Regions from separate parts of the Tuberibacillus sp. Marseille-P3662 genome, predicted to be linked through region 3. Evidence: riboswitches for the same ligand, from Rfam matches in the RefSeq annotation. Region 3 holds a riboswitch; each other region holds the start of a gene.

Region 1 (8,136 bases), on a different contig from region 3:
TGTGGGAACATTTTGTTTAATTGACAACAAGGAGTTGAGCTTGATGAGATATGGTTTTTGGCTGCCTATTTTTGGCGGCTGGTTACGGAACGTAAATGATGAGCAGATGCCGCCAACGTTTGATTATGCCAAAGAAGTGGTCCAATCAGCGGAACAATGGGGCTATGATACAACATTAATTGCGGAACTGTATTTAAATGATATCAAAGGCACCGAAGCCGATACGCTTGAAGCATGGACAACAGCGGCGGGGCTAGCGTCGGTAACGGATTCGATGGAAATCATGGCGGCGGTCCGTCCTGTTTTTCATAATCCAGCGGTGACAGCTAAGATGGCTGCTAATATTGATCATATCAGCGGCGGACGGTTTACGCTGAATATTGTTTCCGGTTGGTGGGCGGAAGAGGCCCGCCAGTATGGCGGCGCTTTTACAGAACATGACGAACGTTATGAGCGGACGAAAGAATTTTTAGATGTGATGAGAGGCCTTTGGACAGAAGATCAGTTCAGTTATAAAGGCAAATTCTATGACATTGAAAACACACGCTTAGAGCCAAAGCCTGTTCAGCAACCGAATCCGAAGCTGTATGCGGGTGGTGAAAGTGAACAAGGGAAAAACATCATCACCTCCCAATGTGATGCTTATGTGATGCATGGGGGTACTGTGGATGAAATTCACGACAAGGTAACGGATATGAAACAACGTCGCCAAGAAGCGGGCAAGGATCCTTTCCAATCGTTTGGACTCGCTGCGTTCGTGATTTGCCGGGATTCTGAGGAAGAAGCGTTGGCTGAACTCGAGCGGATTACTCAAGACAACGAATCGGCTGCCGGTTTCGAAAGCATGGCGGATTTCACGAATAAGTCACAGTTGGAGCAAGAGGTCAAACGGTTTGATTATTCTGTCTCCAATCGTGGACTAAGACCACGGTTGATTGGCACACCAGAGCAAATCGCTGATAAAATCTTAGAATTTGAAGATGCCGGCGTTAATCTATTATTGCTACAATGCTCACCGCAGCTCGAAGAAATGGAACGCTTTTCAAAACAAGTTATGCCGCTTGTTGAACAAAGACGTCAGGCCGTTCAATGAAAATGAGGAAGGAGTGATGCACGATGGCGAAGGTATACATTATTCATGAGAATTCAGATTGGACTGAACATCTAACGCAACGACTGGATGAATTAAACGTCCCATACGAAGAATGGTTCCTCGATGAAGGAACCTTGGATTTAACAGAAGAACCGCCTGAGGGTGTGTTCTATAATCGTATGAGTGCTTCTTCCCATACCCGCGATCACCGGTTTGCACCTGAATATACGCAAGCTGTCCTCCATTGGTTAGAAAGCCATGGGAGGAAAGTATTCAATGGCCGGCGGGCACTGGAACTTGAAGTGAGTAAAGTGGCGCAATATCAGGCGCTCGGTGTGCATGGTGTACGAACACCGAAAACCGTTGCAGCGGTTGGTGGGAAGGAGCAGGTTATTCAAGCAGCAAAGGCATTTGGTACAACACCGTTTATCACAAAACACAATCGAGCGGGAAAAGGATTGGGCGTGCAGTTGTTTAATTCCATTGCAGCTTTAGAGCAATACGTTGAGTCCCCTGAATTTGAGGTGCCCATTGACGGCATAACACTCATTCAGGAATACATTGATTCACCTGAATCCTCTATTACCCGTTGTGAGTTTGTCGGCGGCCAATTTTTATATGCGGTGAGAGTGGACACTTCAGAAGGCTTTGAACTATGCCCCGCTGATGCATGTACCATTGACGACTTAAATTGCCCGATCGATGGCGAAAGTTCAGGCGAACAGTTCTTAATTATTGAGAACTTTAATGAATCCATCATTCAGCAATATCAAGCATTTTTGCAGGAGAATCAGATCGCCTTTGCCGGTATTGAATTTATTCGTGACAAAGATGGGCAAATTTACACTTACGACGTGAATACAAATACGAACTATAACTCAGATGCTGAAGCTAAAGTTAACAAATACGGTATGTTGGAGATTGCGAAATATTTGCGCGAGCAATTAGAATACGCCACAGGAACAAAAGTCTAAGCATCCGTTAGGCTAAGTCAGTTCATTAACCGATCCAAAAAAGGTAAGGGCTTATTAATCATGTTAATAGGTCCTTACCTTTTTATTTCTGTATATTTTCTTTGGAAATCAAAACAATAATCATAGCAAAAGAATTTGAACGGAGGTTACATCATGGGATTTGCCGTTTTTTGCTTGGCTTCATGGCTCATTATTGTCATATTTGCCCTTATACCAAAAAAATTCTCTATTGTAGAGAATACATTTGTGTTTTTAATCTTACTGATCTTAACGATTAATGTATCATGGATCGTTTTTGAGGAAATGTCCCTGATTAAAGAAACGCAAGAGGGGATGAAGCACGTTTCCTTTTTACTGAACCGGAGTGTCATCATTCCAATGACATTAATTACGCAATTAAATCTCGTTTATCGAACCAAGACCTTTACAGGATCCCTATTAACGATGATGGCTTCCTTGGTATTTTTACTTATAATGAGAGGCTTTTCCCTCTATTTTAATATCATTACCTATGTTAAGTGGAACTTTGGCTATGATGTGATCTATTTAATCGTCATGTATGTCATCACGTTTTTCGCACTTTACTTATTTAGAAAATTGACGCATGGTGAGGTGGATGTTTCATGATGTTATGGGAACATTTTGACAAAAATGAAATATATTTATCGATCGCCTTTGTCATCGTATATGCTATTTTTTTCCTTTTGCCAAAGCGATTCCCTCGGGATGTGACCATGATGTATTTAGTATGGGGATTTGCTATTGCAACTTTATTTGATTTTACCATCGGAGGAGGGCTCATTAATTTCTACCAGGTCAATGATTCAGGGGATTATGAATTGTTTGATGTGGTGACTTACTTTATGTTCGCGCCGATCAGTTACTTTTTTATTTACATCTATGATGCATTAGGCATTAATAAAAAAACCGTCATTGGGTTCATTATCGTATGGACGATCATTGGCTTAGGGGCCGAGTGGGTATCCTCTGTGATGGGTGTCACTCATCACCAACGAGGTTATCAAATCCCTTATTCCGTCCCAGTTTTTCTCGTTGTCCAAACAATAACTTTGCTTTACTATGAACTGATTATGAAATTTAAGCGGCAAGGTTAAAAAGGATATAGGCACACTGATCTGACCTATATCCTCTGATTTTTTGTATATTCAGGGTGGCTTTCAAAAGCAATGAGTATTATTTCCTTGTTGTCGAGATCGACGGTATCATTCTCGCGTACGTATGCTTACCATCCAATTTTCTTAAGGGGTACAAAAGTTGGAATTAATGAATTGTCAAAGACTTCTTTGATGTGCTCAGCCACATCTTCTTGTTGGTAGATGTCAGCGAGTTTTTGTAATGTTGGATCATCCACGTCCTTGCTTTGGACCGCCAGGATATTGATATAAGGTGTTGCTGTGTCGTCTTCAAGGAACATTGCATCTTTCACAGGTGTGAATCCAGCTTCAACGGCAACGCCATTATTAACTACAGATGCGGCAACATCTGGTATGGACCTCGGTGTTTGTGCAGCAGCAACAGGTTTGAATTTGAGATCCCTTGGATTGCTTTTAATAGCTTTCAAGGTACCGACACCATCAAAATCTTTTGGCAGTTCAATTAAACCAGCTGATTGTAAAAGTAAGAGCGCCCGCCCCATGTTAGTGGCTTCTTTAGGCAGGGCAATTTGGGCGCCATCAGGAATGTTCTTAGGTGACTTGAATTTATCTGAATATAGGCCCATAGGTGCAATAATTGTTGTTGCGATCGGTTTTAAATCAAGATCACGTTCTTTAATAAACGAATCGAAATAGGAAACCGTCTGGAATGCATTCATATCAATATCGCCGGCCGCTAACGCCAGATTCGGGCGAACATAGTCGGAAAATTTTTTGAGTTGAACGTTAATCCCTTTGTTAGCCGCCTTTTTCTTAACATAATTCCAAATCGGCACGCCTGAAGGGTTGACGCCAACCTTTACTGTTTTGTCTTCGGTGTTGCCGCTCTCTGAACTTGATGCGCTGTTACCACAACCACTTAAGACACCGATGCTGAGTAAAGACAATGTGATGATAGCGATGTATTTTTTCATGAGTCAATCTCCCTTTTAATTGAGTTTATCGCCTTCTGATTGCGCGGGATAAATGATTACCTGTTGTTTGCACCAATTGAACGATAACAATTAATAATATAACCGTGACAATCATGACGTCTGTTTTGAACATTTGATAACCGTAAGTAATAGCCAAGTCACCAAGACCGCCGCCGCCAACGAAGCCGGCCATCGCAGTCGCACCGATGAGACCAATGGTTGCAATGGTAATATTAAGAACGAGTGAACTGAGGGCCTCTGGTAAAAGGACGCGGAAAATAATTTGCCTAGGTTTTGCCCCCATGGATTCAGCAGCTTCAATCACACCAGGATCGACTTCCAAAAGACTTGTTTCCACGAGCCGGCCGATGTATGGAGCGGCAAAGATAACGAGCGGCACAATCGTCGCAGTAGTACCAATCGATGTATGTACAAGCAACCGGGTAAATGGAATGATGGCAACGAGTAAAATAATAAACGGGACCGAACGGATAATATTGATGATTGGATTTAAAATATTGAAAATGATTTTGTTCTCTAATAGGTGACCCGGTCTTGTAACGACCACAGCAATGCCTAAGGGTAACCCGATGCAGGTTGCAAATATGAGAGATATCCCCACCATTAGAAAGGTTTCATAGGTTGCATTGGCAACGGTCAGCCAAAAGCTGCTCCATTCAATTTGCATGAGCTAAGACCTCCTGAACTTGGACGTTTTGATTGATATAATGTTTGGCCCTGTTAATTTCACTCGCCTCACCTTGAAGTTCAATCATTAAATGGCCAAACGGTGTCTCCTGGAGTTCGGTAATCTGCCCGTATAAGACATTGACGTTGACATTAAATTGTTTTGCGACATCGGACAGAATCGGCTGACTTGTTGAATCACCAATGAATGTAACGCGATAAATATGTTCTGCACCGTTTTCCAGCGATTTTATGATGGATGCCGGTATGTCATCCTGCATAACCGAACTGACAAAATTTTGGGCGGTTGTGGTTTCAGGGGCGGAAAACACATCAAAAATGCTTCCTTCCTCAATGATTTGTCCGTTTTCCATCACAGCTACCCGGTTGCAAATATCACGAATCACCTGCATCTCATGTGTAATCATGAGAATGGTTATTTTGTATTCACGGTTAATCTTTTTTAACAACTTTAAAATAGATGCCGTGGTATCCGGGTCTAAAGCTGATGTTGCTTCATCGCATAGGAGGACATCAGGTGAAGTGGCTAACGCCCGCGCAATACCGACACGTTGTTTTTGTCCGCCGGAGAGCTGGTCTGGGTATTGATCAGCCTGTTGACTGAGTCCGACAAATTTTAGTAATTCCTCAACCCGTCTTTTAATAGCTGATGAATTTTCACCGAGAAGTTTCAAAGGAAAAGCGATATTGTCATAGATTTTTTTGGATTCTAAAAGATTAAAATGTTGGAAAATCATCCCGATTTTCTTCCGTTCTTCACGGAGTTTAGGTTTGGCTAGTCTCGTTAAATCAGTATTGTTAATGATGACCTGACCGTGGTCAGGATATTCAAGCAAATTCACACACCTTAACAGTGTGCTTTTACCTGCCCCGCTAAAGCCGATGACACCATATATATCACCTTTCTCAACAGTTAAGTTCACGTTGTCGATGGCTTTAATTTGTGATTCACCCGAATCGTAGACTTTCGTGAGTCCTTTCAGTTCAATCATTGCTGCCTCACTCCCTTGTAAACGTAAATAAGCATAATAAAAACCCCTCTTCAGTAAGAAGAGGGGTTCAAATCATTATTGCATATGAAACAACCACGCTCTTCTTATCTTACAAGCCTAAAGACTTGTCGGAATTGGCACGGTGCTTCATGTTTTGAAGCCCGCTGCCGAGGTTTCAAAGGGCCGTTCCCTCCACCTCTCTGGATAAGAAGTTATCCGTATAGGGTTTTTAATTTAAAAATAATGATACGAGATCATGACACAACTGTCAATCATAATTTTTGTATCCTAGGCACTCACCTATTACAAAGGCTGCGCATACCTTAGAGTATTGAGTCAATGATTGATCTTAAATGGGAGGCGTCAGTACATGTCAGGTCAGGTCTTAAATTACTATGCAGGCGGGAATACCGCCCGAGGCTTTCATGATCTTTTTGCTACGAATCTAGAACATCTTGAACGTGTATTTATTCTAAAAGGCGGTCCAGGAACAGGTAAATCTTCGTTAATGAAAACCATTGGTGAAACATGGCTCGAAAAAGGATTTGATATTGAATATTTACATTGCGCATCCGATAATGGTTCCATTGATGGTGTGATTATTCCGACATTAACAGTGGGTATTGTTGATGGAACGGCACCGCATGTGATTGAGCCAAAAGCTCCTGGAGCTATCGAGGAGTATGTCAATCTAGGTGTAGCATGGGATTCGGAAGCATTAGCCAAAGAAAAAGATCAGATTTTAAGCATTCAGAAAAATAATCGTGCGGCATATGACGCCGCATATGCTTGCTTTCAAGAAGCGTTAACAATTCACGATGAGTGGGAGGCGTATTACATTGACCATCTTGATCGTGAGCAAGCCAACCAACTGACAGATGAATTGATCAATAGACTTTATGGGGACCAAGTATTGAATAAGACGGCGGATGTCCGGCATCGCTTTTTGGGAGCTGCGACGCCACAAGGTGCCGTTGATTTCATACCGAATTTAACATCAGACGTCGCTAAACGTTATTTTATTAAAGGTCGTCCGGGATCGGGTAAATCAACCATGTTGAAGACGCTGGCAAAGATGGCTGAAGACCGTGGTTTTGATGTTGAGGTTTATCATTGTGGTTTTGATCCGTATAGTCTAGATATGATTATTGTTAGAGAATTAGATTTTGCGATTTTTGATAGCACGGCGCCGCATGAACATTATCCAGAACGTGACAGTGACGAAGTGATTGATATGTATGAGCGGGTCATCGAACCAGGTGTTGATGAAAAATATGCCGTTGGATTAAAAGATGTATCGGAACGATATTCGGAAAGAATGAAAGAAGCAACAGCCCATTTGGCGAATGCCAAGGCATGGCATGATCAACTTGAAACCATCTACGTTAACGCCATGGATTTCACTAAAATTGATGATATCACGGAGCAAATCAAATCGGAAATTGTGTGTCGTGAAGATCGTTCTGTGGCAAAATAACATCATAATAAATGTAAAACAGCGCAATTCCGTTTAAAAACAGCGCAATTATGTGCAGGAAAGCGCAATTCTCTTTAAAGAAGCCGCAAATCACTTTACAATTGCCACAATTAATCATAAAATCAACCGAATACGAGGGTGCCCAAGTATTTTATTTCTAGGGTACCCTCGTATATTATTTGAAACATTATGCAAGGACCCTTTCTCGTACATAATATGGGAAGATGGTCGTTTATAAATGAGGGATTCAACATGCTGTTCAGAGAGAGTATCAATGTTTTTCAGAAGATCGGACTGACGTTTCAAGTGGCCAAAACAGCTCTGGCGGCTGGTTTGTCTTGGTTTTTTGCTAATAATGTTGTTGATAGTGCCTTTCCAATATTTGCGCCGTTGGCAGCGATTTTGATCATCCAAGTGGCTGTGTTTGATACGTTAGAAAGGGCTTTTTATCGAGTCATGGGGGCGGTTGGCGGCGTCTGTATCGGCATTATCATTGGACAGTGGTTGCCGCTTAATGCTTTATCAATCACATTGGTTGTGTTAATCAGTTTCGGCATTTCGACGGCTTTAAAATTTCCCCCTTATTTATTGGTACAAATTAGCGTTAGTGCTTTACTCGTGTTATTTTTCGGTCAACAGGAGGCCTATGCGCTTGCAAGAATTTTTGAAACTTTAATTGGTTCGGTCACAGGCGTCTTAATCAATATTTTGATTCGCCCGCCGAACCCTATACCAGCGTTTGAACGCAGAATGCCTGAACTTTGTCATAAAACCGCAACGGTCTTACGTGGCGTGGAAATGTC
Region 2 (8,136 bases), on a different contig from region 3:
ATGTCATGGTCAGAGATAAGTTCGTTTATCATTATACTTTGTCTTGCAATTGGCTACTTCATCCAAATGCGTGAAATAAGCGCTTTAAAAAAAGAAAATGCTAGGCTTTTAAGGAAATACAATGGATATGATGACCTAAAAGACGAAGCAAAGGAACTGTTAGAAACTTCAACGGAAATGAAAACGATAAAAACAATAAGAGAAAGATATCGCTTGACGATGGTGGATGCTAAGAACATCGTAGACGCGGTCAAATAGTGATAATTCTTAAGAAAAGTGCTCTTAAAGCGGAATCAGCAGAAATTCGCGCCACTAACCTTTTAAGAATAAGGTATAGTACTCAATTAAGAGCGGATACAGCCCTTTGCGGTATAGAAGCCACCTAAAAGGTGGCTTTATTATGTCCAATTTTTTATATTCCATTTAAAATAACCGGGGTTTGCGTTAACAGGAATATTCTTTGAGATAAGAAAAGCAGTGGTGGGTAGGACGTCATCCACTTTTTGAAGAGTGCAAAGATAGGAGATAATCTATTTTGTCTTTTTAATTATTCATCCGATTTAAACATCTGCCATTCTTCATCACCTAATTGTTCCGGAGTGACACCTTTCTTTAATGCATAGTTGTATAGATCTTGAAAACGATAGTTGGGTTTCTGGGTTGATGGAACAGCAAAGACGCCGTCCGAAAACGCCTTTTCAAATTTTTTGTCTTCACGATCCATTTTTTCCTCTGAGACTTTTTTGACTTTAAATCCCGATTCTGTACGGATTACAATATCTTTTAACACCAGCGAACACCTCCTGAAAGGTATGTTTCCACTAATTCATACGAAGCCGAGGTTGGAAAAAAGTAATAAGGCGGAATCCCTCCTCGGGCTCGTACCGCCCCTAGGCTTGTATAGTATTCCTCATTATAGTTTGTTTTAATCGCCAGCCCGATATATCCTTCATAGGACTGTTTGAAACTTAGGAACGCTGCAAAAGCGATAAGAGTTTTCCCGATGCCAGCATATACTTGGGAATGATGCTTCCACTTGTTTTGAGGAGCCGCCTCAATCAAATCGACATCCACTAATTGATTTTGAGCATTTGGAGCAAGAGCGATCAATCCTTGTACCTGGGGATCACCTATAACAAAAATTCCATAAACGTTAAAGGCCTCAATAAACGCCTTCCGCCAATCAAACAGCCATCCATTCTTTTTGGCTACTCTCAGATCCTGAAGATCCTTACGTCTAAGGGATCGAAAACAGATGTCTTTAGTTTTGCCCGTCAAATTTTCTTTAATCATAACGCAGCCTTTTTTATCTTTTTCTTTTATTATAACATGCTTGATCAATTGAAACGTAACCGAGGTTAACATCGTAGAATTAGATGAAATATGCATGTTTGGAATCCGTGACATGACCAAATTTTGAGTGTTTCTCAAAAAAATATGACATGGAGAAAAAGCGATTTGTCCATGGTGATTGTCACCTTGGAAATGTTATGAATTCATATCATGGGTGGTACTGTTTAGATTTTGATGAGTGTGGGTTTGGGCATGAGGCCTTTGACATAGGTGTTCCCCGTATACATTTAATGGCTGCAGACCAATTAGATGACCTGTGGTCCTCTTTTATGGACGGTTATCAATGTCCTTTAACTGAGGAAGCTGTGAGAGTAGGCACGTCCCTTCGTCTCTTTTATATGGCGGGAAAAATTCCCAAACGTTTGGATATTCAAGATATACTAAACAATCCACAGAAACTCATTAGCCGTTACCTTAGTTTCATTGACGTAGAGCTTTCAGGGATGACAAACCTGTGATTGACTTTTGGGATTAAGAAGTTCAATTTCATTCCGTAGAGAAAACAATCTCAGCTAAGCGAAGGTTCTGTTTTTTAGCCTAAGTTTTAAATCTAGGTTTGTGAAAAGGCCCGTTGATTCTCTAAAGGACTTTATGGATGGAACTGTGCCTTCTAGGCAAAAGCGGTCATCCGATAGCTAAAAATATAGAAAAGGAGCAAAGTAAAAAGATCCCTGAATCTCTCATTTATATAGATCACTCAACCGACAAACAAGATGGAAAAATTTCGGGTGGTGGCTGGCCTTATTGTTTGGATGACAATGGGTATGGGCATAAAAATTTTATTACATCAGATTGCTATAAAATCACAGTTGGAATTGCACTTTGCGTACCTGGAATGGCAACTGACGCATTGCGTTACTGCAAAGCATATAAGCGTAACTGTTCACCCCTAATAGGACATAGCAAATACTGGAATACACACAAATGGTATCAAAAACTCCCGTAAAAAGGATGTCATATCATGAAAAAGCACATCATTGTCATCCTTTTGTTTACTTTATGTTTATCACAATTGGCTGGATGCGCTGGTGAACAGCAGGAAAAAGATGATTCTAGAACAATAATGGAGCAAGAGAAAGGTAAACCAGAATTTGCTCAGCAAGAAATCGGCGGTAGTCTTCATAAGTGGTATCAAAAAAATATTACGGGGAAACATGTGAAAATCGCCATACTGGATACGGGAATTGATAGGGAAAGTAAAGACCTTTCAGTTATCAAAGGCAGAAATTTTGTGGGCAATGATCCGGAAAAATTTGATGTTGATAATGGTCATGGCACGAAGATTACCGGGATTATTGGTGCACGAGAAAACCATTTTAACATGCGCGGTATTGCTCCCAAGTCTGACTTATATATTGCGAAAGTGGCCGATGAAAATGGAAACGTTAAATATGAGAACCTCATTGATGGAATTAACTGGGCAATTAAACAAAACGTTAATGTCATTAACATTAGTTTAGAATTCCAAAAAGGGAACTCTAAACTACATGAGGCAATCAAAAGGGCAGCTAACAAAAACATCATTATTATTGCCTCATCAGGAAATATTCTATATCCCGATGACACACATAATTCTTATCCAGGAACATACCCTGAAGTCATTAGTGTAGGCATGCTGAATACGGAAGGTAAGATATATTCCGATGAGTTTAAGAAGAAGAAAGTTGATGTGTATGCCCCGGGGGAAGACATTGTTTCTCTTTGGTTCGATAACAAAATGACGCTTGATACAGGGGTGTCATATGCGACGGCTTATACATCGGGCTACGCAGCTTTAATCATTCAGAAAAAAAGACAAAATGGAGAAAGCTATAATCAACCGCTGATAAAAAATGCATTGCAAGAAAATCTGCAAAAATATATAAAGAGTCAGCGACCTATTTCTCTTGTTTTACTTTTAGCTGTTAAGATGATTAGCATTGTATATGTTATAGGATTAGTGGGCTTCCTGTTAGTGTACTTCATCAGGAAAAGGAAAAGACAAATCAATTTCCCCAAAAAAACAGTCACCATTAGTCTTTCTTTGCTTGTCATCTTGAATATACTGGCTGTGATTGTTTCTCTACTAGGAGGCAAATATCATTTCTGACAAGAGAAGTGTTTCTACCCATGTGAGTTCTGGAGGACTACTGGTTTAAAAATAGCCAATTCCATGTTATAGAATAAACAAAGCAGCCACCGCTCTTATATGGGCAATGGCTGCTTTAACGTATCTGGTTCATTTTATATATGGCAGCTGGCCAGACCATTCTTCTGCAGATAATCTTGATGGTACTCTTCAGCTTTATAAAACGTTGAAGCTGGTGTAATTTCGGTTACGATGGGACGCTTGTAGGCACCAGAATTAACTTTATCTGCCCTTGACCGTTCAGCGGCTGCTTTTTGATCGTTGTCGTGATAAAAAATAGCGGATCTGTATTGTTCCCCAACGTCGTCACTTTGTCGGTTAAGCTGGGTTGGGTCATGATTTTCCCAAAATAAGTTGAGCAAGGCATCATAACTGACCACATTTGGGTCAAATTCAACTTGAACGACTTCAGCATGACCGGTTTTTCCTGATTTCACATCTTCATAGGACGGATTTTCGTAATCCCCTCCAAGATAACCCACTGTTGTCTGTTTCACACCGTCAACGTCCCGGAAAAAGGCTTCTGAACCCCAGAAGCATCCAGCGCCAAAAGTTGCAATCGCCATTTTTGTATAACTCCCTTCGTTGCTTATAATAATGATCATACGAATACAATTAAAAATCCCTCTTCATCAATAAGAAGAGGGATTGGCAGGCTTTATTCATCCGTCTCTTCTTATTTTTCGGCGAATCACCGCAGGAATTAGCACGGTATCCATATGGATCCGTTGCCGAGGTTTCAAAGGGCCAGTCCCTCCACCTCTCTAAATAAGAAGTAAGCTTCATTTTTTTTATAATAAATCTAATATATTCTACAGTAGGCACTGATGTCAATGAATTTGTATGTATTTTTTGCTTAGTTCATCAGAAACTAATCATGCATCAATCATCTAATGACGAAAGGGATGGATTCTCTTGGCAAAAGATGTATTGTGTGAAGTTGAAAATTGTGTCTATTGGGGAGAAGGTAACAAGTGTCATGCTGATGCCATTTATGTCATCAGTCATAATGGGACAAAAGCCTCAGACCAAGAGGAAACGGACTGTAAGACGTTTGAACCTCGACACTAATGAATGAGGAAGACAGCCATACGGCTGTCTTTCTTCACCCAATTTTATCTATAAAATTTATTTTGCCTATAAAATTTTTTCTTAACTACTTGAAAAACAGGATTAAAAACTGGTTTAATGGGTCATGGCAAAGCCTTTTTATTATAACTTTTTGATTGTGGTTTATAAAATAATTTAACCGATAGATTTGGGGTGACAGGCTGTGAATGAAGAAGAGGCTCAATTAGAAGAATCACGTGATGTGGTGATCAGTGCGATAGCTCAAACCATGGTGATTTATGGCGTTACACCTTCCGTAGGGCGGATTTATGGCTTACTTTACTTTTCCGATCGTCCCTTGTCCATGGATGAAATTAAAGAACAAGTGGCGATGAGCAAAGGCAGCGTTAGCAACGGTCTTAGAGAATTGATGGATACCGAGATGGTCAGTAAGGTTTGGAAAAAGGGGCAACGAAAAGATCATTTCATCGCTGAAAAGGACTTTTTTAAGAACTATTTAAACTTCTTTGCGAAAAAATTACGTCAGGAAAGAAGTGTTTTGCTAAAAGCAACGGAAAAAGCTCGACCTGATCTTCTTGAACTAAGAAACAATACAGAATCAGAGGAGCTGCAAGAACAAATTGATCAAGATTTAGAACGGATTAGCGAAACGACTGACTATTTGGATTGGACCTTGCGCCTAGCTTATGCTATGGAAACACGGGATATCTTTGATTACTTCCCAAAAGTTCGTTCTGACAGCGGCGAGTCCCATGAATGATCCAAATGTTAAAATCGATAACGTTTATCAGAGTAACTAAAAAGTCCTACATGTGAGGGCTTTTTTTATGTATGTAAAGATACTGTATGTCCCATCTTTAATTTGATATAATAGTGAAGATTCATATGATATTATTTGACTCAGTTTTCATAAAGTCTTCAAACTATTTTTTGAATTTGTCTGGTAAGATAGTTTATAAATAGAAAGAAATGGGGGGGATTCGCCATGACTAAGAATCACGAACAAGCAAAAAAGAAGCAGCGACGTATACAAAGAGACAAAGCAAAACAGACAAAAAAACAGCGGCAGTGGATAGTTTTGGGGACCGTGTTTATATTGCTTCTTGTCTTTATCATATTAGGTATTGCTTTGAGCCGGCAGGATTCGTCAGATCAGGACACAAGTCAAAATGATCAGCAAGGGTTGAGTTACGAAGGGCAACCTATGACAGGGGACTCAGATGCTCCGGTTAAAGTCGTGGAATTTGGGGACTATCGTTGCATGTATTGCGGTCAATTCGACCAACAAATTTTTCCGCAGTTAAAGAAGCATTTTATTGATACAGGAAAAGTCCAATTTTACTTTATTAATAATACGGTGATTGATCAGAATTCCGTGAAAGCAGCTAACGCCTCTGAAGCGATTTTTGACTTGGCCCCTGATCATTTTTGGGTGTTTCATCATGAACTGTATGATCGGCAAAAAAGTGAAAACGTCAAATGGGTAACGGACGAGCTGTTAGTAGATGCCGCGAAGCAAACAGTTCCGGAGCTTGATATGGGATCATTTAAAGCAGCTCTAGATGATATGAGTTATAAAGATGAGGTTAGCGGGGATAAATCAATGGCCATGTCACTCGATTTACAAGGAACGCCAATGGTGTTTGTCGACGGTGAACTCATACAAGATCCATTTGACTATAAGGCGATTAAAAGCCGTATCCAAACGGCCATCGAAGGGAAGTCAACCGGCAATGAATGATAGCGGTCTGAACGGTCGCTTGTATGGTGCCTGGTTGGTTGCCATCATCGCGACGGTAGGCAGCCTCTATTTTAGTGAAATTGCTGGATTCTTACCCTGCAAATTATGTTGGTTCCAACGGATTTGTATGTATCCGATGGTAATTCTGCTCGGTATTGCCTGTTTTAAAAATGATCGCGGGATGAGTGTCTATCTGTTACCTTTAACTGTCATTGGCGGGTTGATTTCAATCTTGCATCTCGCTGAGCAACATCTTGGGTTGTTTCAAACGATATGTACAGGAACCGTTCCATGCAGCGGCAAGTATATTCAATGGCTCGGGTTTATGACCATTCCACTTCTTGCTTTGATGGCTTTTATTCTTGTTTCTGTTATGCTATGGCGCGATTGGTATCTCTGGCGGCACGAAAGTAAGGAGCGTTCTTAATTGATATTACGAATCCGACAATCATTGATAGTTATATCCGTGCTAATATTGATTATAATGATGATTCATCCGGTTAGCGCTAAGGATGATTCAAAGAAGCAATATATGATTACAAAAGTCACTGGTGTTTATCAAATGACGGTGGAACAAAGCAATAAAATGGAAGTCAAAGTTATTCAATTTAATCAGGATCATCCGAAAGATACAAATGAACCTGCGTCAGATGTGAAAGTATCAGCCGTTTTCCAAAAGGATCAGCAAGCGAAGCCTTTCTCGTTACAGCAAACTGATGATGGCTTATATCAAGGCGATGTTACATTGCCAGAGTCAGGCGAATGGAAGATGGTCGTGATGACTACGATGGATGGGGAGACTGTTGCCACTCATAACGAAACCATCACTGTTGAAAATGCTTCAAACAGTATGATGTGGTTCATCGGTTTAGGTGTTGGGATTGTATTATTGGTCATACTTTTGTTGATCTTTCGCAGACGGAAACCACAAGAATCTTAATGAAGGAACGGTCCTTTTTGGGGGACTGTTCCTATTTTTTTATCTCGTATGTTTTAAAAATATTACAAAGTGAATATAGCGAAATGTCCTATGAATTCGGCAACGAGACATGGTCAATCCCGAATGAACTAGGCGCTCTCTAATACTTGTAACACAACTGTAAGTTATGAAGTGTGTTGTTAGTCAATATCAGTATGATAGAGAATGTTTTTTCAGAGGAGGGTGCTTTATGAAAGCCAATTATGCCTTGTTAAAGAAAGCAGCGGTTACGACGACATTAACGGGAACCGTTTTGGCTATCCCAACCGTAGCGAACGCTCACTTCGGAAACGACCTAATGGCAAAGGGCATGAAGGATGACCATGTTAAAGAACTCCAAAAAGTTTTACATAAAGAAGGCTATTATAAAATCAATAAAACCTCAAACTACTTTGGAGCCGCTACTGAGAAGGCTGTCCGTGATTTTCAAAAAGAACATGACTTGAAAGTAGATGGTTTGGTCGGCCCTAATACGAAACAGGAACTGAATAAAAAGGTTGAATACTCTGGTGAACTGTTGCATCAAGGAAAAAAGGGCGAAGAGGTTAAGACGATTCAAGAAGATCTAGAGAAACTAGGCTATTATCGTGGAGATATCGACGGCATCTATGGTTCAAAAACAAGACTAGCTGTGTTGCGCTTTCAAAAAGAGAATGATATTAAAGTCGATGGCATTGTTGGTCCCAAAACGTTTAAGGCCATGCATCATGATCCTGAGAAGCGAAAGGTAGCGGCTACAGCAACTAAGTCGAAAACAACAACGAATCACACTAATAAGACCGCCCAGTCCAATCATTCTAAAGAAGAGAACAACCCACCAAAAAAAGCACAAACGGCCGTGAAGGAACTTCACGTCGAAAGTAC
Region 3 (8,136 bases):
TTTTTCGTTGTAATGTCGCCAATTAATTGAATGACGAAGACGATCACTAGAATACATACCGTTGATATTAATGTCACATCATTGTGGTTCCGTTGATAGCCTTCAAGATAAGCGAGGTTACCTAGACCACCAGCTCCTACCACACCCGCCATCGCTGTATTACCAATGAGTGCAATGGCCGTTACTGTAATCCCTGAAGTCAGGGCAGGCATCGCTTCAGGCAGCAACACCTTACGAACAATTTGCAGCTTGGTTGCGCCCATCGATTGCGCTGCTTCAATCACACCTTTGTCAATTTCCCGTAACCCTATTTCAACAAGCCGGGCATAGAAAGGGGCCGCCGCAATAATTAGAGCAGGTAAAGCTGCCTTGGCACCAAGCATGGTACCGACAAGAAAGACGGTAAACGGAATGAGTAAAATCAGTAAAATAATAAACGGAATGGATCGAAAAATGTTCACAATGGCAGCGATCATTTTATTAATGACCACATTTTCAAACAGATTGCCTTTGCTCGTCACAAATAACAATAATCCCAAAATAATACCTAAAATGAATGTTGCGGCAACGGAAATCACCGTCATAAATAGTGTCTCAAGGGTGGCTTGCCACATTTCCAGCCAATCAACATTTGGAAATAATTCATGTAACATGGCTGACCACCTCCACGTCGACATTCCGCTTGCGGCAATAGTCAATCGCCTCATTAATACCCGCTTCTTGTCCCTCTAGTTGCAAATACAAGGTTCCGTAGGCACTGCCTTGAGCTTGTGACACATTGCCTTGTAAAATATTGATGCTTATATTTGTTTCCCGGAACAACTCATTAATGAACGGTTTGTGTGTATTCTCACCAACAAACGTCAACTTAACAATTTTTCCACCACTAAACTTCTCAGTCAGGAACTGGATGGTCTCTTCTGTGTTTTCTGCCTCAGTCACTTGCTTTACAAAGTCTTTCGTGATCGATTGTTTTGGATTTTTAAAGACATCGATCACATCACCTTGTTCCACAACCTCACCGTCTTCCATTACCGCTACGCGATGACTAATTTTCCGGATGACATGCATCTCGTGAGTAATGATCACAACCGTTAAGCCCAATGTCTTATTGATATCGACCAATAAATCGAGAATCGAATCTGTTGTTTTCGGATCAAGAGCCGATGTCGCTTCATCACAAAGTAACACCTGTGGATCATTAGCAAGGGCCCGCGCAATGCCAACACGTTGTTTTTGCCCCCCGCTTAACTGCGATGGGTACGCATCACCGCGACCTTCAAGACCGACAAGTTCAATCAATTCCTGAGACCGCTTTTGTCGCTTTTTCTTGGATACACCGGCAATCTCTAAGGGGAACTCAATATTTTCCTGAACGGTACGGGACCACAAAAGGTTAAAATGTTGAAAGATCATCCCTATGTCGCGCCGAGCATTTCGTAAATGCTTATTATTCAGTTGTGAGAGCTTTCTGTCAGCAACGGTCACAGTACCTGATGTCGGCTCTTCAAGATTATTTAACAAGCGAATTAATGTACTTTTCCCGGCACCACTATAGCCAATAATCCCGAAGATCTCACCATCGTCTATCGTTAAGCTAACGTCTTTAACAGCGTCAATCGTCCCATGGCTTGTCTGAAACGATTTGTGGAGATTCTCTAGTTGAATCATGATGCACCTCCTATATTTCCTGTAACTAAAAAACCTTCCCACTCAAATGAGCAGAAAGGCTAACCGTTTGAAATCGAAGTCCTTCCTCTCATCTTCCAAAGCAGCACTTGCTTTGCAGGAATTGGCACCGTTTTAAATATAGTTACATTTAAAGGTTGCCGGGTTTCATAGGGCCAGACCCTCCACCACTCTTGATAAGAGATTGATATGAATGAAGTTTTTAAAAGAATGATTGAATTGTAGCATGGTGATAGGACTATGTCAATAAAGAAAACTTGGCTTATCGCCAAGCTTAATGACGAAACCTATTGCACTCAGTAGTCGTTTACTAAAGTTCCATTATTCAGCCTTTTTCAACATGGTCATAAATTCAAGGCCGATTGGGTTGACGAAGTGCATTCCAGCCTGAAAGCCAAGCCGTTCATAAACTTTAATCGCTCTTAAGTTAAAAGTGGCAACGGTCAAACGAAACACTTTGACTTGCGGATACATGTCTTTGGCCTGAATAAGACAATGGTGAATAAATTCACATCCGAACCCTTGACCTGTCATATCGGGTCGCATGCCTAGACCTATATCAATGACATCCATCCGGTTCTCGTAGGCATGACATTCATAACCTCCAGGAACTTGTGCGACACGTCCGAGACAAAAAAAGCCGATCAGCCCCTCTTGCAGATCGAACACAGCATAGTAGTCGTTCTCAAGAAATTCATCGACGGCATCTTCACCAACATTATATAGACTGTATGGATCTTCATAGTGCCATTGTGATATGCGGACCGCGCTGCGCTTGTCCATCGATTGAATCTGAATATTCATCGCTTGTCCTCCTACATCATGACCCTTCTACTATACTACTTATCATGGACGATGTGTACATGAATAAAGTAAAAAATCCTCCACATCAGGAGGATTATAAACTCTTAACAGGATCCAAGGTGGCTCGCGGCTCTACATGGACGCCTGATTGAACGATTTTAAGTTGTTCCAAATGATGATCCGGATACTGTTTTCTTAAATGGGTAACAAATCGTCCGGAAACATTCACCGGACAGAATACGAGCATCGTTGGCCCCGCCCCGCTTAGTGCTGTACCATAGGCGCCGAACGCATTGGCATCAGCCATGACTTGATCCATTTCTGGAATGAGCGCTTTCCGGTAAGGCTGATGCAAGGTGTCCTCATCCATCATCCGTCCTGCGGTTACCCAATCGCCTTGCAAAGCTGCGGCGACAAACAGATTAGCGGCTGAACTGCCTTTCACAGCTGTCGAATGCTTGAGAGTGTCAGGTAACACGCTCCTAGCTGTTTTTGTTTCTAATAGTCGTTCTGGAATGAAGGCCACTAAGTCAACATCCGATGGCGCTATCGGAACAACCGTCGTCTCCCCTTCTAATGGTTGGTGCGCAATCACCAACCCCCCATACAAGGAAGGGGCTACATTATCAGGATGCCCTTCAATATTTGCGGCCATATTCAGCTTCGATTGTCGATCCAAGTTCAGTCCAGCAAAGACATCTGCCACTTCAATACCAGCAACAACAGCTGCGGCGCTGCTTCCTAATCCACGGGCCGGAGGAATGTCGCTTGAGATCGTCAAAGCAAGCGGTGGCAGCGATTGTCCATATAATTTCGCAACATCCGCAGCAACCTGATAAATGAGATTGGTTTTATCAAGAGGAATCCCTTCTAGATTAGATGCGAACTGCCATTGATCCGCAATAACTGCCTCGACCGTTAAAAACCGGTTCACTGCTAATCCAATGGAATCAAAACCAGGGCCAAGATTGGACGTGCTGCCAGGGACTTTAACCACGATTCGCTCAGCCATGCGCGACACTCGCCTTCAACTGAGATTTCAAATAGTCAGCATCTCCTCGAATGATATTGCCCGATTTTTGAAAGCATTCAGAAGCTGTTGTCGGATCCTTGAGGCCATTTCCGGTCATCACAGCAACCACTGTCGATCCTTCCGGCACCTGTCCCGCTGCCACTTGCTGCTTAATGCCAGCCAATCCAGCACAAGAAGCCGGTTCTACAAAGACCCCTTCTCGTCGAGCTAGGGTTTGATACATGTCGATAATGTCATCATCAGACACCCAGCCAATCATCCCCTCCGATTCATCCGTTGCCGCGTTTGCTAGCGTCCAACTGGCCGGATGACCAATCCGTATCGCCGTCGCAATCGTTTCCGGTTCTTGAATCACTTGACCTTTAGCAATTGCTGCAGACCCTTCCGCTTCAAAACCGTACATTTTTGGTAAGGCAGCGCCCGCCGCTGAGTGATACTCTTTAAAACCCTGCCAATAAGCAGAAATATTTCCGGCATTACCTACTGGTATAGATAAAATATCGGGTGCATATCCGAGCTGTTCACACACCTCAAAAGCCGCTGTTTTCTGTCCTTCTATTCGATAGGCATTAACCGAATTGACTAATTCAATCGTATCAGACGTTGCTAAGTCTTTAACAAGCGCTAGCGCGTCATCAAAGTTACCTTCAATCTCAAAGATCTCCGCGCCATACATCATTGCTTGAGACAATTTTCCGAGAGCAACCTTACCCTTAGGAATAACAATAATTGTTCGAATCCCGGCACGTGCCCCATAAGCGGCAGCGGATGCTGAAGTATTGCCTGTCGATGCACAAATAATCGCTTCGTTGCCAGCCTCTTTCGCTTTCGCAACAGCTAACACCATTCCGCGATCCTTAAAAGATCCCGTCGGATTAGCACCTTCGTATTTTCCATATAGCTGAATCCCTAATTGCTCCGATAGATAAGGCAATGGTATCAGTGGTGTATTGCCTTCCATCAGCGACAATGCGGGTGTTTGTTCGGTTAATGGCAATGATTCTGAGTAAGCATTTAAAATCCCTTTCCAACTCATGATGACATCATCCCTTCGACACGATATTGACTTTTGACATCCTGAACGACATTAAGATCCTTGAGGTAGATTTCCATGTCTTCAATCGCTTGTTTACTCGTTTGATGCGTGATAACCGCAACTTCTGCCGATTGATCTTCAAGTGGTTCCTGAATGACTTTTTCTAAGCTAATGTTTTGTTCTTTAAATAAATGGGTCAGTTCCATAAACGAACCGATTTCATCTTGAAGATGAAGCCGGAGGTAAAATTTAGATGCGCCCTCACCAGGATTGAGAATATTTTTTTCTTGCCTGCGTTTCAATGCTAGCTGTGATCCATTCAATCCTGATTTCATATTCTTGATGACTTCGGCTAAATCGGCCATTATACTTGAAGCCGTTGGCCGTTCGCCTGCCCCGGGACCGTAGAACATCGTTTCACCAACCGCATCCCCGTACACGTAAACAGCATTATACTCACCATTGACCGATGCCAGAGAATGATCTTTAGGTAAAAAAGTGGGTTCAACGCCGATTTCAATGCCGTGATCACCGCATTCAACAGTACCAATTTGCTTAATCACGTAACCCATTCTTTCCGCAAAATCAATATCACTTTCATCGATCGATTCTATGTTGGAAATTTGGACATCATCCAAATTCACGTCGACACCACAACCGAGGTGGGCTAAGATCACCATCTTCCTCGCAGCGTCAAGACCCGAGATATCGGCATAAGGGTCAGCTTCGGCAAATCCGAGATCTTGGGCCTCTTTCAACACCTCATCAAATGGGACATGCTCAGCCGCCATTTTTGATAAGATAAAATTAGAGGTTCCATTAAGAATACCGATAATGCGATGAATGGATTCCAAAGATAAACCGTTGGTTAAACTCCGCAGAACAGGAATCCCGCCGCCAACAGCGGCCTCATAATAAAGATTACAGTCATAAGCAGCTGCCGTTTCCTGCAACGATCCGCCGTGGACCGCCATTAAGTCTTTATTTGCAGAAATGACGTGTTTCCGGTTCTGCAAGGCTTTTTGGATCGAACCATAAGTGTCGTCAATCCCGCCCATCACTTCTATTAAAATATCAATCTCGGGATCGTTGACTAATACATCAATATCTGTCGTCAACAACGCGTTATCTACCGCCACTTGCCGTTGTTTTTCACGACTTTTGATTAAAACTTTAGTGACCTTTACCTCACACCCGGCAATGGCGGCTAATTGTGACTGCCGTTCTTCAATGAGATTCCAGACCCCAGTTCCAACTGTACCTAATCCCATTAAACCAACGTTTATGGATTTCATTCTCCCCACCCCTTTATAACGTTCATATATAGTATACATATGTTTTTATATAAGGGACAGTATAACGCAATCACTTTAACTTGACAAGGACATTTTGCAACAATTTTAAATAATCCCCCCACTTTTGACAATCGTTGATTTAACGTGTAAACGGAACAATTGCGGGACAACGTACCCGTCATGGGACAGGTGCGTTCCAAGATGACTGTTTTGCGGGACAGAATTATGAATATACGGGACACTCTTGTGACTTTTCGGGACAAGTGCGGGACAACACACCCGTCATGGGACAGGTGCGTTCCAAGATGACTGTTTTGCGGGACAGAATTATGAATATACGGGACACTCTTGTGACTTTTCGGGACAAGTGCGGGACAACACACCCGTCATGGGACAGGTGCGTTCCAAGATGACTGTTTTGTGGGACAGAATTATGAATATACGGGACACTCTTGTGACTTTTCGGGACAAGTGCGGGACAACGTACCTGTCATGGCACATGTGCATTCCAAGATGACTGTTTTGCGGGACAGAATTATGAATATACGGGACACTCTTGTGACTTTTCGGGACAAGTGCGCGACAACACCCACAGATTCATGAACATCTGCCATTCTAAAAGACCGACAACACATGCTTCAATATAGGATACCTACTTCAACCTTTTTCCCATAATAACAAAAGGTTCCTCATTCGGATAAAAAGGCTCCAGAACCACGTGCCAGCCAAGCCGGTCATAAAGGGTCCGTGCACTCGTATTGTCTGTCCGAGTGGTCAATACAGACGTTCGATGCGGCAAACCGCTCAGTAAATGCTGATGTAAATTCGTGGCGACACCATGACGGCGGTAATTACCATCAACCGCTAACTCTACAAATTCAAAGCAATGATCCAGCCAGTCATCGGCTTGTTTAAGTGTCAAAGCTTCTTTCAGCTTGGTGTTGTAATATTGTCCGGGAAGCGATGTGTAGCCGTAGGCAAAACCTATAACGTTATTATTGATTTCTGACACAGCCACATAACCTCGAAACCCGGCGTACCCAGCATGTTTTTGGAATCTAGCACGAATGTCGTCACTTTCATCTGTTGTAAAAATAGAACAATACAATTCAACAACCGCATCAAGATGATAACCATGAACATCGAGAGGCACAATTTTAATGTTTAAAATATTTTAATCCCCTTTTTGACTATGATTTCAAGCTTCATAGGTAAGATATAACGCAACAGACCAAAATCCCCTTAAAACATGTTTGATACCATTACTTAAATAATAAGACCGCAAATAACACTATCATTATAATGTTTCCCTAAATCTTTAAAAATTCCCTTCCATTGTTTTTATCTATCATGAAGGATTATTTTATATTGAATGCCGCTTCCATAAACATTCACATGTAAAATTGCTGGATCGATGCCTCACAAATAAAGCCCCTCTTCTTATACGAGGGGACACAAATCCACTTAGTATTGCTTGATCGAAGTTTCAACATCATCATTGCCTGATAAAATCTCAGTGGATAATTCAATTATCGGGGTTTTATTTCCACAAAATCGTTTATATTCCATTTTTGTCTGTTATAATGTAAAATTGAAGATTCACTTTAAATACAAATGACGAAGGAGGTAGATGCATGGAAGGCATTACAGGTGCAACTTGGTTTTGGTTCCTCGTTCCTATGGGACTAACCGTGTTCTTATCATTCGTTAGTGTTATGAAGCATAAAGAAAAAGAATAAGGGGGAATCAAGACGTGAATGCCGCAACATTGACAACATTTATTATTTATCTCATCGGAATGTTAGCCATCGGCGTGATGGCCTATCGTTTAACGAACAATCTATCGGACTATGTATTAGGTGGAAGAAAACTCAATCCGGCTGTTGCAGCGCTTAGTGCAGGAGCTTCTGACATGAGCAGCTGGTTATTACTCGCCCTTCCTGGAGCCATCTATAGTAACGGAATGGGCGGTATGTGGATCGCTGTCGGTCTTTGCGTCGGTGCCTATCTGAACTGGCAATTTGTTGCCAAACGATTGCGAACCTATACGAAGACCGCCAACGACTCAATTACAGTACCCGACTACTTTGAAAATCGTTTCCGCGACGCGTCCAAATCATTGCGCGTGATATCAGCCATCGTCATATTATTCTTTTTTACCATATATGGTGCTTCAGGCCTTGTTGGTGGAGCGAAATTATTTAGCAGTTCATTCGGACTGGGTTATCATCAAGCTTTATGGATTGGTGCCATTGTCATCATATCCTACACATTCTTAG
Region 4 (8,136 bases), 1.4 Mb from region 3:
GGCGACCTGAGCTGTCTCTTTTATAGGATTAATCGTTCCAAGCACATTTGATACATGAGCCATAGCAACAATTTTTGTACGGTCTGTAACCGTTTCGTTAATGTCTTCAACCGTTACCGTGCCATCGGCCTGCATCGGAATATACTTTAAAGTCGCTCCTGTCTTTTTCGCAACCTGCTGCCATGGAATTAAGTTGGCGTGATGTTCCATCGGTGTGAGAACAATCTCATCACCTTCACTGACAAAGTCCAATCCATAGCCATAAGCAATTGTATTAATCGACGTCGTCGTTCCTCGAGTAAAAATAATTTCTTCAGTACTTGAGGCATTGATAAAAGCACGAACGTTTTCCCTGGCACCCTCATAAGCATCGGTTGCCCTTGTTCCTAGCGTATGCACGCCACGGTGGACGTTTGAATTATAACTCCTGTAGTAATCATCAAGAGCAGCAATGACTGATTCCGGCTTTTGTGAAGTTGCGGAACTGTCCAGATAAACGAGTGGATGACCGTTGACATCTTGATTTAAAACGGGAAATGATTGACGAATGTCTGTGATATCCATCAGTTAACTTTCCCTTCAACAACTTCTACTAACTGCTCTTTAACTTCATCAATAGGAAGTTGATTAACAACAGGGGCCAGAAAGCCGTGAATAATTAACCGTTCCGCCTCAGTACGACTAATTCCTCGACTCATAAGATAATAAAGTTGAACAGGGTCAATTCGACCGACAGAGGCCGCGTGCCCAGCTTCAACATCGTCTTCATCAATTAACAGAATAGGGTTAGCATCACCGCGGGCTTTTTCACTTAACATCAGGACACGTTGTGTTTGATCGCCGTAGGCCTTAGATGCTCCATGTTCAATTTTCGTAATACCATTAAATATAGAATTGGCCGCTTCTTTTTGCACTCCATGGATCAACAAGTTACTCTCTGAAGCTTTGCCAAAGTGCTTAACATTGTTAGTAAAGTTTTGTTTCTGGTCATTATTGGCAATGCTGACAGCCTTCGTATGACCGATTGATCCGTCACCGACCAAAGCTGTATAGTTCTCAGAAATCGTGTGTCCATTGTTCAAATGACCGATGGCCCACTCGATTTGACCGTCCCGACTAACATAAGCACGACGATTCACATAAGTTGTCACATCGCTAGACAAGTTATCAACAGCACCAAATTCCACTTTAGCATTGGCCCCAACATAAACTTCCGTTACCATATTAGCAACAGCACTGCCTTCTTGTTGCTCTGATAAATAGTTTTCAACGTAAGTCACTGAGCTGCTTTCTTCAGCGATCACAATGACATGATTAATAAAACCAGCATTGGCGCTATCTTGGTAATATAAGCTTTGCAACGGTACTTCAACATTCACATTTCTAGGTACATAAAGGAATGTTCCGCCGTTAATAAGAGCAGCGTGTAAAGCTATCAAGCGATCCTCATCATAATTAATGGCTTCAGAGAATAAATATTTCTTAATTAAGTCACCATGTTCTTGAACAGCGGTCGCAAAGTCAGTAAAAATAACACCTTTATTTTTCAGATCCTCTGACAAAGTTTGAATGGTGCTTTGACCGTTGTGATGAACAAGAAGGTTTCCCGAAGTATCCCCTTGTCCAACCAAAGATTTAATATGGTCTGGTAAATCGTCAACAGACCGTAAAGAAGAGGTCTCTACTTGGTGTTCAAAATCCGTAAAATTCCAACCGACAATGCGTGTTTTCTCCGGTTTTGGCATTGGCAGCTCTTGAACACGACTGAGAGCATCTAGGCGCAAATCGGTTAACCATTGCGGTTCATTGCGTTCCTGTGAGTATTTTTCAATATATTGTGCGTCAAATTGAAGCTCTTCTGTTTTCGTCGCCATATGAATCCTCCTACCTTATATTGACTCTCCTATACCCTTTTATGCGTCTTGTCCAACTGTTTCATCTTCAATTCCTAGTTCTTCTTTTATCCAATCATATCCTTCAGCTTCAAGACGTTGGGCAAGTTCTGGGCCGCCTGATTTAACAATGCGCCCTTGCATCATAACGTGTACCTTATCAGGAGTAACATAGTTTAGCAGGCGTTGATAGTGTGTGATAATGAGACAACCGAATTCTGGATCGCGCATTTGATTAACGCCCTTAGCGACAACTTTCAAAGCATCAATGTCAAGACCGGAGTCGATTTCATCTAGAATCGCAATCCGCGGTTCAAGCATCATAAGCTGAAGAATTTCATTCCGCTTTTTCTCACCACCGGAGAAACCTTCATTCAAATAACGTTGTGAAAACTCTTCATCAATATCTAAAAGATCCATTTTATTATCTAAATTCTTGATAAACTTCATCAATGGCACTTCATTACCTTCTTCACGGCGAGCATTAATCGCTGTCCGAAGGAAGTCGGAATTAGTGACGCCGCTGATTTCGCTTGGATATTGCATGGCTAAAAACATGCCGACACGTGCGCGCTCATCAACATCCATCTCTAATACATCTTCACCATCAAATGTCACAGAGCCCTCTGTTATTTCATAAGTCGGATGACCCATGATTGCAGAAGCCAAAGTGGATTTACCTGTACCGTTGGGGCCCATAACAGCGTGAATTTCACCGCCATTAATTTCTAAATTAAATCCTTTAACAATTTCTTTATCCTCAATGGAAACGTGAAGATTTTCGATCTTAAGATTTGGTGCAGACATAGAAATACCTCCATTTTTCTGATCAGTTTCTATAGAAACGTCCTTGTATAGGTAAAGAACTTTCCATAATTTCCTACCAATAAATTAAGGATGCTATTATCAATTTATTATCATTCTAATCTTAAATCAAATTTAAATACATATCAACTATGAAGAACGGTTGATTGCAAAAAAAAAGAAAAAAACCAGTGATCACCACACTGGTTTTTTCCCGTTCTTGTTTATATTAATTATAATCTGCCTTCACGTTCAGCTGCCATTTTCGAACATTGCTTGTAGTCTTTCTCGCGATCTCTTTCCACTCGGATCCTTTTTTCAATACTGTTAGCATATTCGGCATAACCGAGCCCGTGTGACTGTTGCATGGCTTTCTCCATTTCGCTTGTGTGCGTTACCCTTATTTTTGATTGGGTGTGGATAACAAACCATTCCTTTCAAAATTTTATGATTATAGGTTATCACGAGTGTTTGTGATCCACAATTATGATATAGCGGTATTTATTAGCGTTAAATAATCTGACATTCGCTTGCCTTCACTGAACAGCGCTAAAGTTAAAATTCCTGCTACATTCTTGGAATTCTGGAACGTCCTAATGTTTAACCGGAGTGATTTCAGATATCGCTTCTTGGACGAGGGTTACTCCTTGACTCATAGCTGCACCGCCGCCAAAGGCTGCCGCCACAGCAATGGACTCCAAAATTTCTTCTTCAGTACAACCTTGATCAAGGCATCCTTTCGTATGATAAACGATACAATACTCATCTTGCGAGCAGATGGAGATCCCTAATGCGATCAGTTGTTTTTGTTTCTGGTCAAGAGAACCGGCTTCAAAACAAGCTTCGGTAAAATCCTTGTAGCTGTTCGCCAATTTAGGATTTTTTTCTGAAAAAGTGCCAATCCCAGCTTTATAATCATGCAAAATAGCTTGAGTTAGCGTCGTGGGTTGTTCATGATGTTCTTGTTGCACAGTAAAAACCTCGCTTTAAAGTATTTTACGCTAGTAGTATGTCGCAACTTCTATAGCGCATGCGAGGTTTTTTACTGATGGATCTTTGGAATTTATGCCTTGGTTCGATATTCCAGATTATGTTGCTTGAGTGTATGATCGGCACCGAACAAGAAATGTTTTTCCATGTCAGGTGAATAGTTAGAATTTAAAGTTGTTCTGCCAACGGCTTCAGCCACTTCCCTTAACATTGAAGGTGAGGCGCCACAACAAAGACCAAGATAATTGACACCTAGGTCCTTCGCTTCTTTTGCCCAACTCGCTAACTCATAGCGATTACAATATAAGGGATCCAGCGAAGTTGGGAACGTTGTCTCTGTTGGAAGATGACAACTGCACCCCCCGTCTGGTAAGTTAAAAAATGTTGGATATTCCTCCGTTGTCCTATACGGAACAGGGAGGCCGCCTACGTATCCGTCAACCGATTCACGAATTTTCCTTAGATAAGGTTGCATGGTTTTCGGCCCCCGGAAGCAATTCATACCGACGACAGTCGCGCCATGATCTTCTAAAATTTTACACGATTCTTCGGCCATATAGCCGTCCCTAAGCCTATTCTCACCCATAAGACCTAATGTAATGACAGCAGGAAGACCTTGCTTCTGTACTTCCTCTAATGCAATCAACGCTTCTTCATGATAATAAAATGTTTCACCGTTGATGAAGTCAACGCCTTCATCAACGCACCAACTAATCATTTCAGCAAACATGTCTCGAATTTGCTGTTTAGATGCCTCATTATCTGGATTAAAAATATTGGTATTGGAGATATTCCCAGCAACTAAGGCTTCCTCTTCCGGGTGTTCCTGCGCAACTTCTTTAGCCAAGCGAATGGCTTGACGGTTAAGCGGTTCTAACAAATCTTCCTTGTCAATAATCCGCATCTTTTCACGATGAGCATTGTAAGTAAATGCTAATACAACATCGGAACCCGCATTCATATAATCCCGATAGGTTTGCTTCAATGCCTCAGGATTATCAAGTGCCACTTCAGGTACAAAGGATCCTGCCTGCAGATAACCTCGACGTTCCAACTCAAACAAGTAACCTTCACCGCAAATCACAGGGCCTTCTGCTAATCGTTCGCTTAAACTTCTTTTCATCGGCTGTTATCCCCTTTTGTTATAGGCTATGTTAAAGGTCATTGTTGTTGTTTGCCCTTCGTTGATTGGAGAGGAAGGCGTGAGACTCCTGCGGGAAAAGCAACAGCTGAAGACCCCGCAGGAAGTGGTTGTCTTCCGAGGAGGCTGAAGCGTTGCCCGCGGAAAGCGAACGCCTGGAGCTAGAATCAACAGTTACGTTTAACAGAGCCTTATTATAAAAATCACCCAATCGTTGACGGATTCGCTTGCTTGACAGCATAATCAAGTGCTGTATCTAACGCTGCAATTAAATCATCGATGTTTTCAATTCCTACAGATAAGCGAACTAAATCTTCGGTAACACCAGAATTTTTGAGTGCCTCATCACTCAGCTGCTGATGTGTGGTTGTTGCTGGATGAATGATTAAGGATTTGGCATCACCAACGTTAGCCAAGTGCGACCACAGATCAATATTATTGATTAACTCTCGACCCGCTTGACGACCACCTTTGATACCAAATGTGACGATTGATCCTGCACTGTTATCAAGATACTTATCAGCCAGCTCATACGCCGGATGTTCAGGAAGACTTGGATGTAGCACCCAATCTACGTTTTTACTATTTTTTAGGTATTCAGCGATTTTTTCCGCATTGTCATTATGCGCTTTAATTCTTAGATGCAAAGTTTCAAGTCCTTGTAATAGTAAAAACGCATTAAATGGACTTAAAGCCGCCCCTGTATCTCTTAAGAGTTGGACTCTTGCTTTCGTAATAAAAGCCGCCGCACCCAAATCTTGGGCATAGCGCAAACCATGGTAACTTTCATCAGGTGTCGTAAAATCAGGGAAGCGTCCGTTAGCCCAATCAAAGGTCCCTCCGTCGACAATCACACCTCCAATTGAGTTACCGTGACCGCCTATCCATTTTGTTGCTGAGTGAACGACGATGTCGGCTCCCCACTTAATCGGTTGGCAAGCATAAGGCGTTGCAAATGTATTATCGACAACTAAAGGTATACCATTATCGTGCGCAATACCAGCTACCGTTTCAATATCCAGAACATTCAAACTAGGATTACCGATAATTTCTGCAAAAACAGCTTTTGTTTTATCAGTTATTGCTGACTTAAGTTGATTGCTATCATTGGGATCCACGAACGTCACATTGATTCCATATCTAGGAAGTGTATTCGCAAAAAGACTATATGTTCCGCCATATAATTCCGAAGCTGCAACAATTTCATCGCCACTTTGAGCCATGGTCAAAATAGCATAAGTAATCGCTGCTGCCCCTGATGCGGTTGCTAGCGCACCGACACCACCTTCCAATTGCGCTAACCGATTCTCAAACACCTCAACTGTTGGATTATTGATGCGGGTATAAATGTTTCCCGGCTCTTCTAATCCGAATAGAGCCTGCGCATGTTCAGTGCTGTTGAAAACATAAGATGTGGTTTGATAAATAGGTACAGCTCTCGCTCCTGTCGCTGAATCTGGTTCCTGTCCACCGTGTAATAACACCGTTTCTAACGCATACTGCTTGTCTTGATCTGTCATAAAACAATACCCTCCTATATTTTCGGCCAAAAAGCCGGTATTCAATGAAAAAAAACCTCTTACCTTGAAAAGATAAGAGGTTGGGATATGGGCCTATCTTATCTTTCAGGCATGATACCTGCAGGATTTGGCACCTTTCCGGAACAATTTCCGGGGTTGCCGGGCTTCACAGGGCCAGTCCCTCCACCTCTCTGGATAAGAATCACTTTATTAAGTTAACGCATCAACTTATTAATAAAAATAATACCAATGCCCAAATATTTTGTCAATGCATTTTTATCAAAAAACTAAAAAATTATTAAAACCCCTGCCTAAGAGACAGAGGTTATTCAATCAGATCACTAACCTTATCTCTCAAGCCTTCTGCCTGCAGGATTTGGCACCTTTCCGGAACATCTCCGGTGGTTGCCGGGCTTCATAGGGCCAGACCCTCCACCTCTCTGGATAAGAAACATTTAATATTATTCTGAATAATAGCGCTATACAATTGGATTGTCAACTATATTATTTTAAGGCATGATAGTATTAGTGACTATCTGAAAGGTGTTGAAAATCATGAAAGCACCCGACTTTAACCTCATTAATGCTCAAACAAATGAATTCGTATCACTATCGGACTATCAGGGAAAGCCCGTAATGATTACATTCTGGGTATCATGGTGTCCTGATTGTCAAAAAGACCTACCAAAGAAAACAAATTTTTACCAAACAATGGATCATGATGCCTTAGCCTTTCTCACGATTAATGTTACAGGCAGAGAAGCGGATGCCGCTAATGGCGTTGAATTCATGAACAATCACGAGTTACCGTTTCCAGTTTTAAAAGATAATGGGACAACCACTTATGATGATTATCAATGCAGCGGGGTGCCCACAACCGTGATTTTAGATCAGCAGCATAACATCTTCGATTCGTTCGGTGACAAAGCGTCCTTTTATGAGATTATCCGGTCATTATCAATGGTTATGAAATAAGTGGGACTTGTGACCTGTTAACAAAAAAAGCGATTCGAGCGCTAGCAAATGGTTCTGGCTACCTTGTGTATTAAGGTGGCCATTTTTTTGCAATGAAAGCATAGGTTCAGCGCCTGTCATAGCTGCTTCAATCACTTTATCCTGACCGCTCAAAAACACATCAGCCGTTTCGGGATTAGACTCAAGGACGTGACCCCCTTCTTGGTTCAGTCGCATCCAGACTTGTTCATGGGTTGATTGGATATTAATAGTCATCGGCTTATCTTTATACAACGGCTCTAAAACCGGTTTTAATGAAAGGGTATGGATAAAAGCATCTAAAATTTCTCTAAGTATCATTTTACACCTCTTTTTTCAACACGGATAGGTTGACCTTTGCCAGGCGATTGAATTCCCTTCTTTTGTCTATGTTCATGGCCTTGATGTTGAGTAACCTTTGCTTTGCCTTGCTGTTTTTCCTTATGTTTATTCTTCTCTTGTTTGTTCTTCTCTTGCTTGTTCTTCTCTTGTTTATCCTTGGCTTGTTTGTTTTTCTCTTGTTTGTTTGTTGAGGATTGATGACCTTTCTTAGAGTCGTTCGCCATCGAATGATGCTGCCTTTCGGTAGCTGCTTTTTTAGAATCTGCTTGATGATTGGATGACTGACTTTTCTTAGCCTTTTGACCATGGGTCTGTTCAGCAGATTCATTTTTGTTTTGACGGTCCTTCGCCAATAACCCTTTATTCGCTGGTTTTGGGTCAGTCGAATTTGAAGGAGGGGGAGTATTTAATTCTGCAACACTTAAAGTTTTCGCCTTCTCTAGGGTCAATTGAC

Evidence for each region. A riboswitch is a leader RNA that binds a small molecule or an ion and turns the genes downstream of it on or off. The one in region 3 is predicted to bind S-adenosylmethionine.
Region 1: another riboswitch for S-adenosylmethionine. It lies ahead of B9Y89_RS06985 (methionine ABC transporter ATP-binding protein); the one in region 3 lies ahead of B9Y89_RS16060 (methionine ABC transporter ATP-binding protein).
Region 2: another riboswitch for S-adenosylmethionine. It lies ahead of msrA (peptide-methionine (S)-S-oxide reductase MsrA); the one in region 3 lies ahead of B9Y89_RS16060 (methionine ABC transporter ATP-binding protein).
Region 4: another riboswitch for S-adenosylmethionine. It lies ahead of B9Y89_RS08690 (O-acetylhomoserine aminocarboxypropyltransferase/cysteine synthase family protein); the one in region 3 lies ahead of B9Y89_RS16060 (methionine ABC transporter ATP-binding protein).

Annotation. Positions count from the first base shown of each region.
Region 1 is NZ_FXBS01000005.1:174,313-182,448, forward strand. Features, by position in the region: gene B9Y89_RS06955 (LLM class flavin-dependent oxidoreductase) at 44-1,093, shown strand; gene B9Y89_RS06960 (ATP-grasp domain-containing protein) at 1,117-2,067, shown strand; gene B9Y89_RS06965 (hypothetical protein) at 2,221-2,694, shown strand; gene B9Y89_RS06970 (hypothetical protein) at 2,691-3,182, shown strand; gene B9Y89_RS06975 (MetQ/NlpA family ABC transporter substrate-binding protein) at 3,311-4,156, opposite strand; gene B9Y89_RS06980 (methionine ABC transporter permease) at 4,182-4,844, opposite strand; gene B9Y89_RS06985 (methionine ABC transporter ATP-binding protein) at 4,834-5,856, opposite strand; SAM riboswitch class I at 5,958-6,067, opposite strand; gene B9Y89_RS06990 (PRK06851 family protein) at 6,227-7,333, shown strand; gene B9Y89_RS06995 (FUSC family protein) at 7,586-8,136, shown strand, end outside.
Region 2 is NZ_FXBS01000002.1:26,863-34,998, reverse strand. Features, by position in the region: gene B9Y89_RS00315 (hypothetical protein) at 1-258, shown strand; gene B9Y89_RS00310 (hypothetical protein) at 548-790, opposite strand; gene B9Y89_RS00305 (hypothetical protein) at 784-1,293, opposite strand; gene B9Y89_RS19500 (phosphotransferase) at 1,443-1,811, shown strand; gene B9Y89_RS00295 (hypothetical protein) at 1,949-2,299, shown strand; gene B9Y89_RS00290 (S8 family serine peptidase) at 2,315-3,442, shown strand; gene msrA (peptide-methionine (S)-S-oxide reductase MsrA) at 3,577-4,047, opposite strand; SAM riboswitch class I at 4,155-4,256, opposite strand; gene B9Y89_RS00280 (DUF1540 domain-containing protein) at 4,397-4,552, shown strand; gene B9Y89_RS00275 (GbsR/MarR family transcriptional regulator) at 4,755-5,312, shown strand; gene B9Y89_RS00270 (DsbA family protein) at 5,538-6,293, shown strand; gene B9Y89_RS00265 (disulfide oxidoreductase) at 6,286-6,720, shown strand; gene B9Y89_RS00260 (FixH family protein) at 6,721-7,233, shown strand; gene B9Y89_RS00255 (peptidoglycan-binding protein) at 7,463-8,136, shown strand, end outside.
Region 3 is NZ_FXBS01000006.1:1,474,250-1,482,385, forward strand. Features, by position in the region: gene B9Y89_RS16055 (methionine ABC transporter permease) at 1-653, opposite strand, end outside; gene B9Y89_RS16060 (methionine ABC transporter ATP-binding protein) at 643-1,671, opposite strand; SAM riboswitch class I at 1,757-1,872, opposite strand; gene B9Y89_RS16065 (GNAT family N-acetyltransferase) at 2,011-2,493, opposite strand; gene thrB (homoserine kinase) at 2,588-3,505, opposite strand; gene thrC (threonine synthase) at 3,498-4,562, opposite strand; gene B9Y89_RS16080 (homoserine dehydrogenase) at 4,559-5,857, opposite strand; gene B9Y89_RS16085 (GNAT family N-acetyltransferase) at 6,510-7,010, opposite strand; gene putP (sodium/proline symporter PutP) at 7,611-8,136, shown strand, end outside.
Region 4 is NZ_FXBS01000006.1:38,243-46,378, reverse strand. Features, by position in the region: gene B9Y89_RS08715 (cysteine desulfurase) at 1-564, opposite strand, end outside; gene sufD (Fe-S cluster assembly protein SufD) at 564-1,874, opposite strand; gene sufC (Fe-S cluster assembly ATPase SufC) at 1,914-2,699, opposite strand; gene B9Y89_RS19370 (hypothetical protein) at 2,930-3,064, opposite strand; gene B9Y89_RS08700 (carboxymuconolactone decarboxylase family protein) at 3,290-3,667, opposite strand; gene B9Y89_RS08695 (homocysteine S-methyltransferase family protein) at 3,760-4,809, opposite strand; gene B9Y89_RS08690 (O-acetylhomoserine aminocarboxypropyltransferase/cysteine synthase family protein) at 5,031-6,347, opposite strand; SAM riboswitch class I at 6,443-6,549, opposite strand; SAM riboswitch class I at 6,692-6,798, opposite strand; gene B9Y89_RS08685 (TlpA disulfide reductase family protein) at 6,903-7,322, shown strand; gene B9Y89_RS08680 (SCP2 sterol-binding domain-containing protein) at 7,305-7,661, opposite strand; gene B9Y89_RS08675 (anti-sigma-I factor RsgI family protein) at 7,658-8,136, opposite strand, start outside.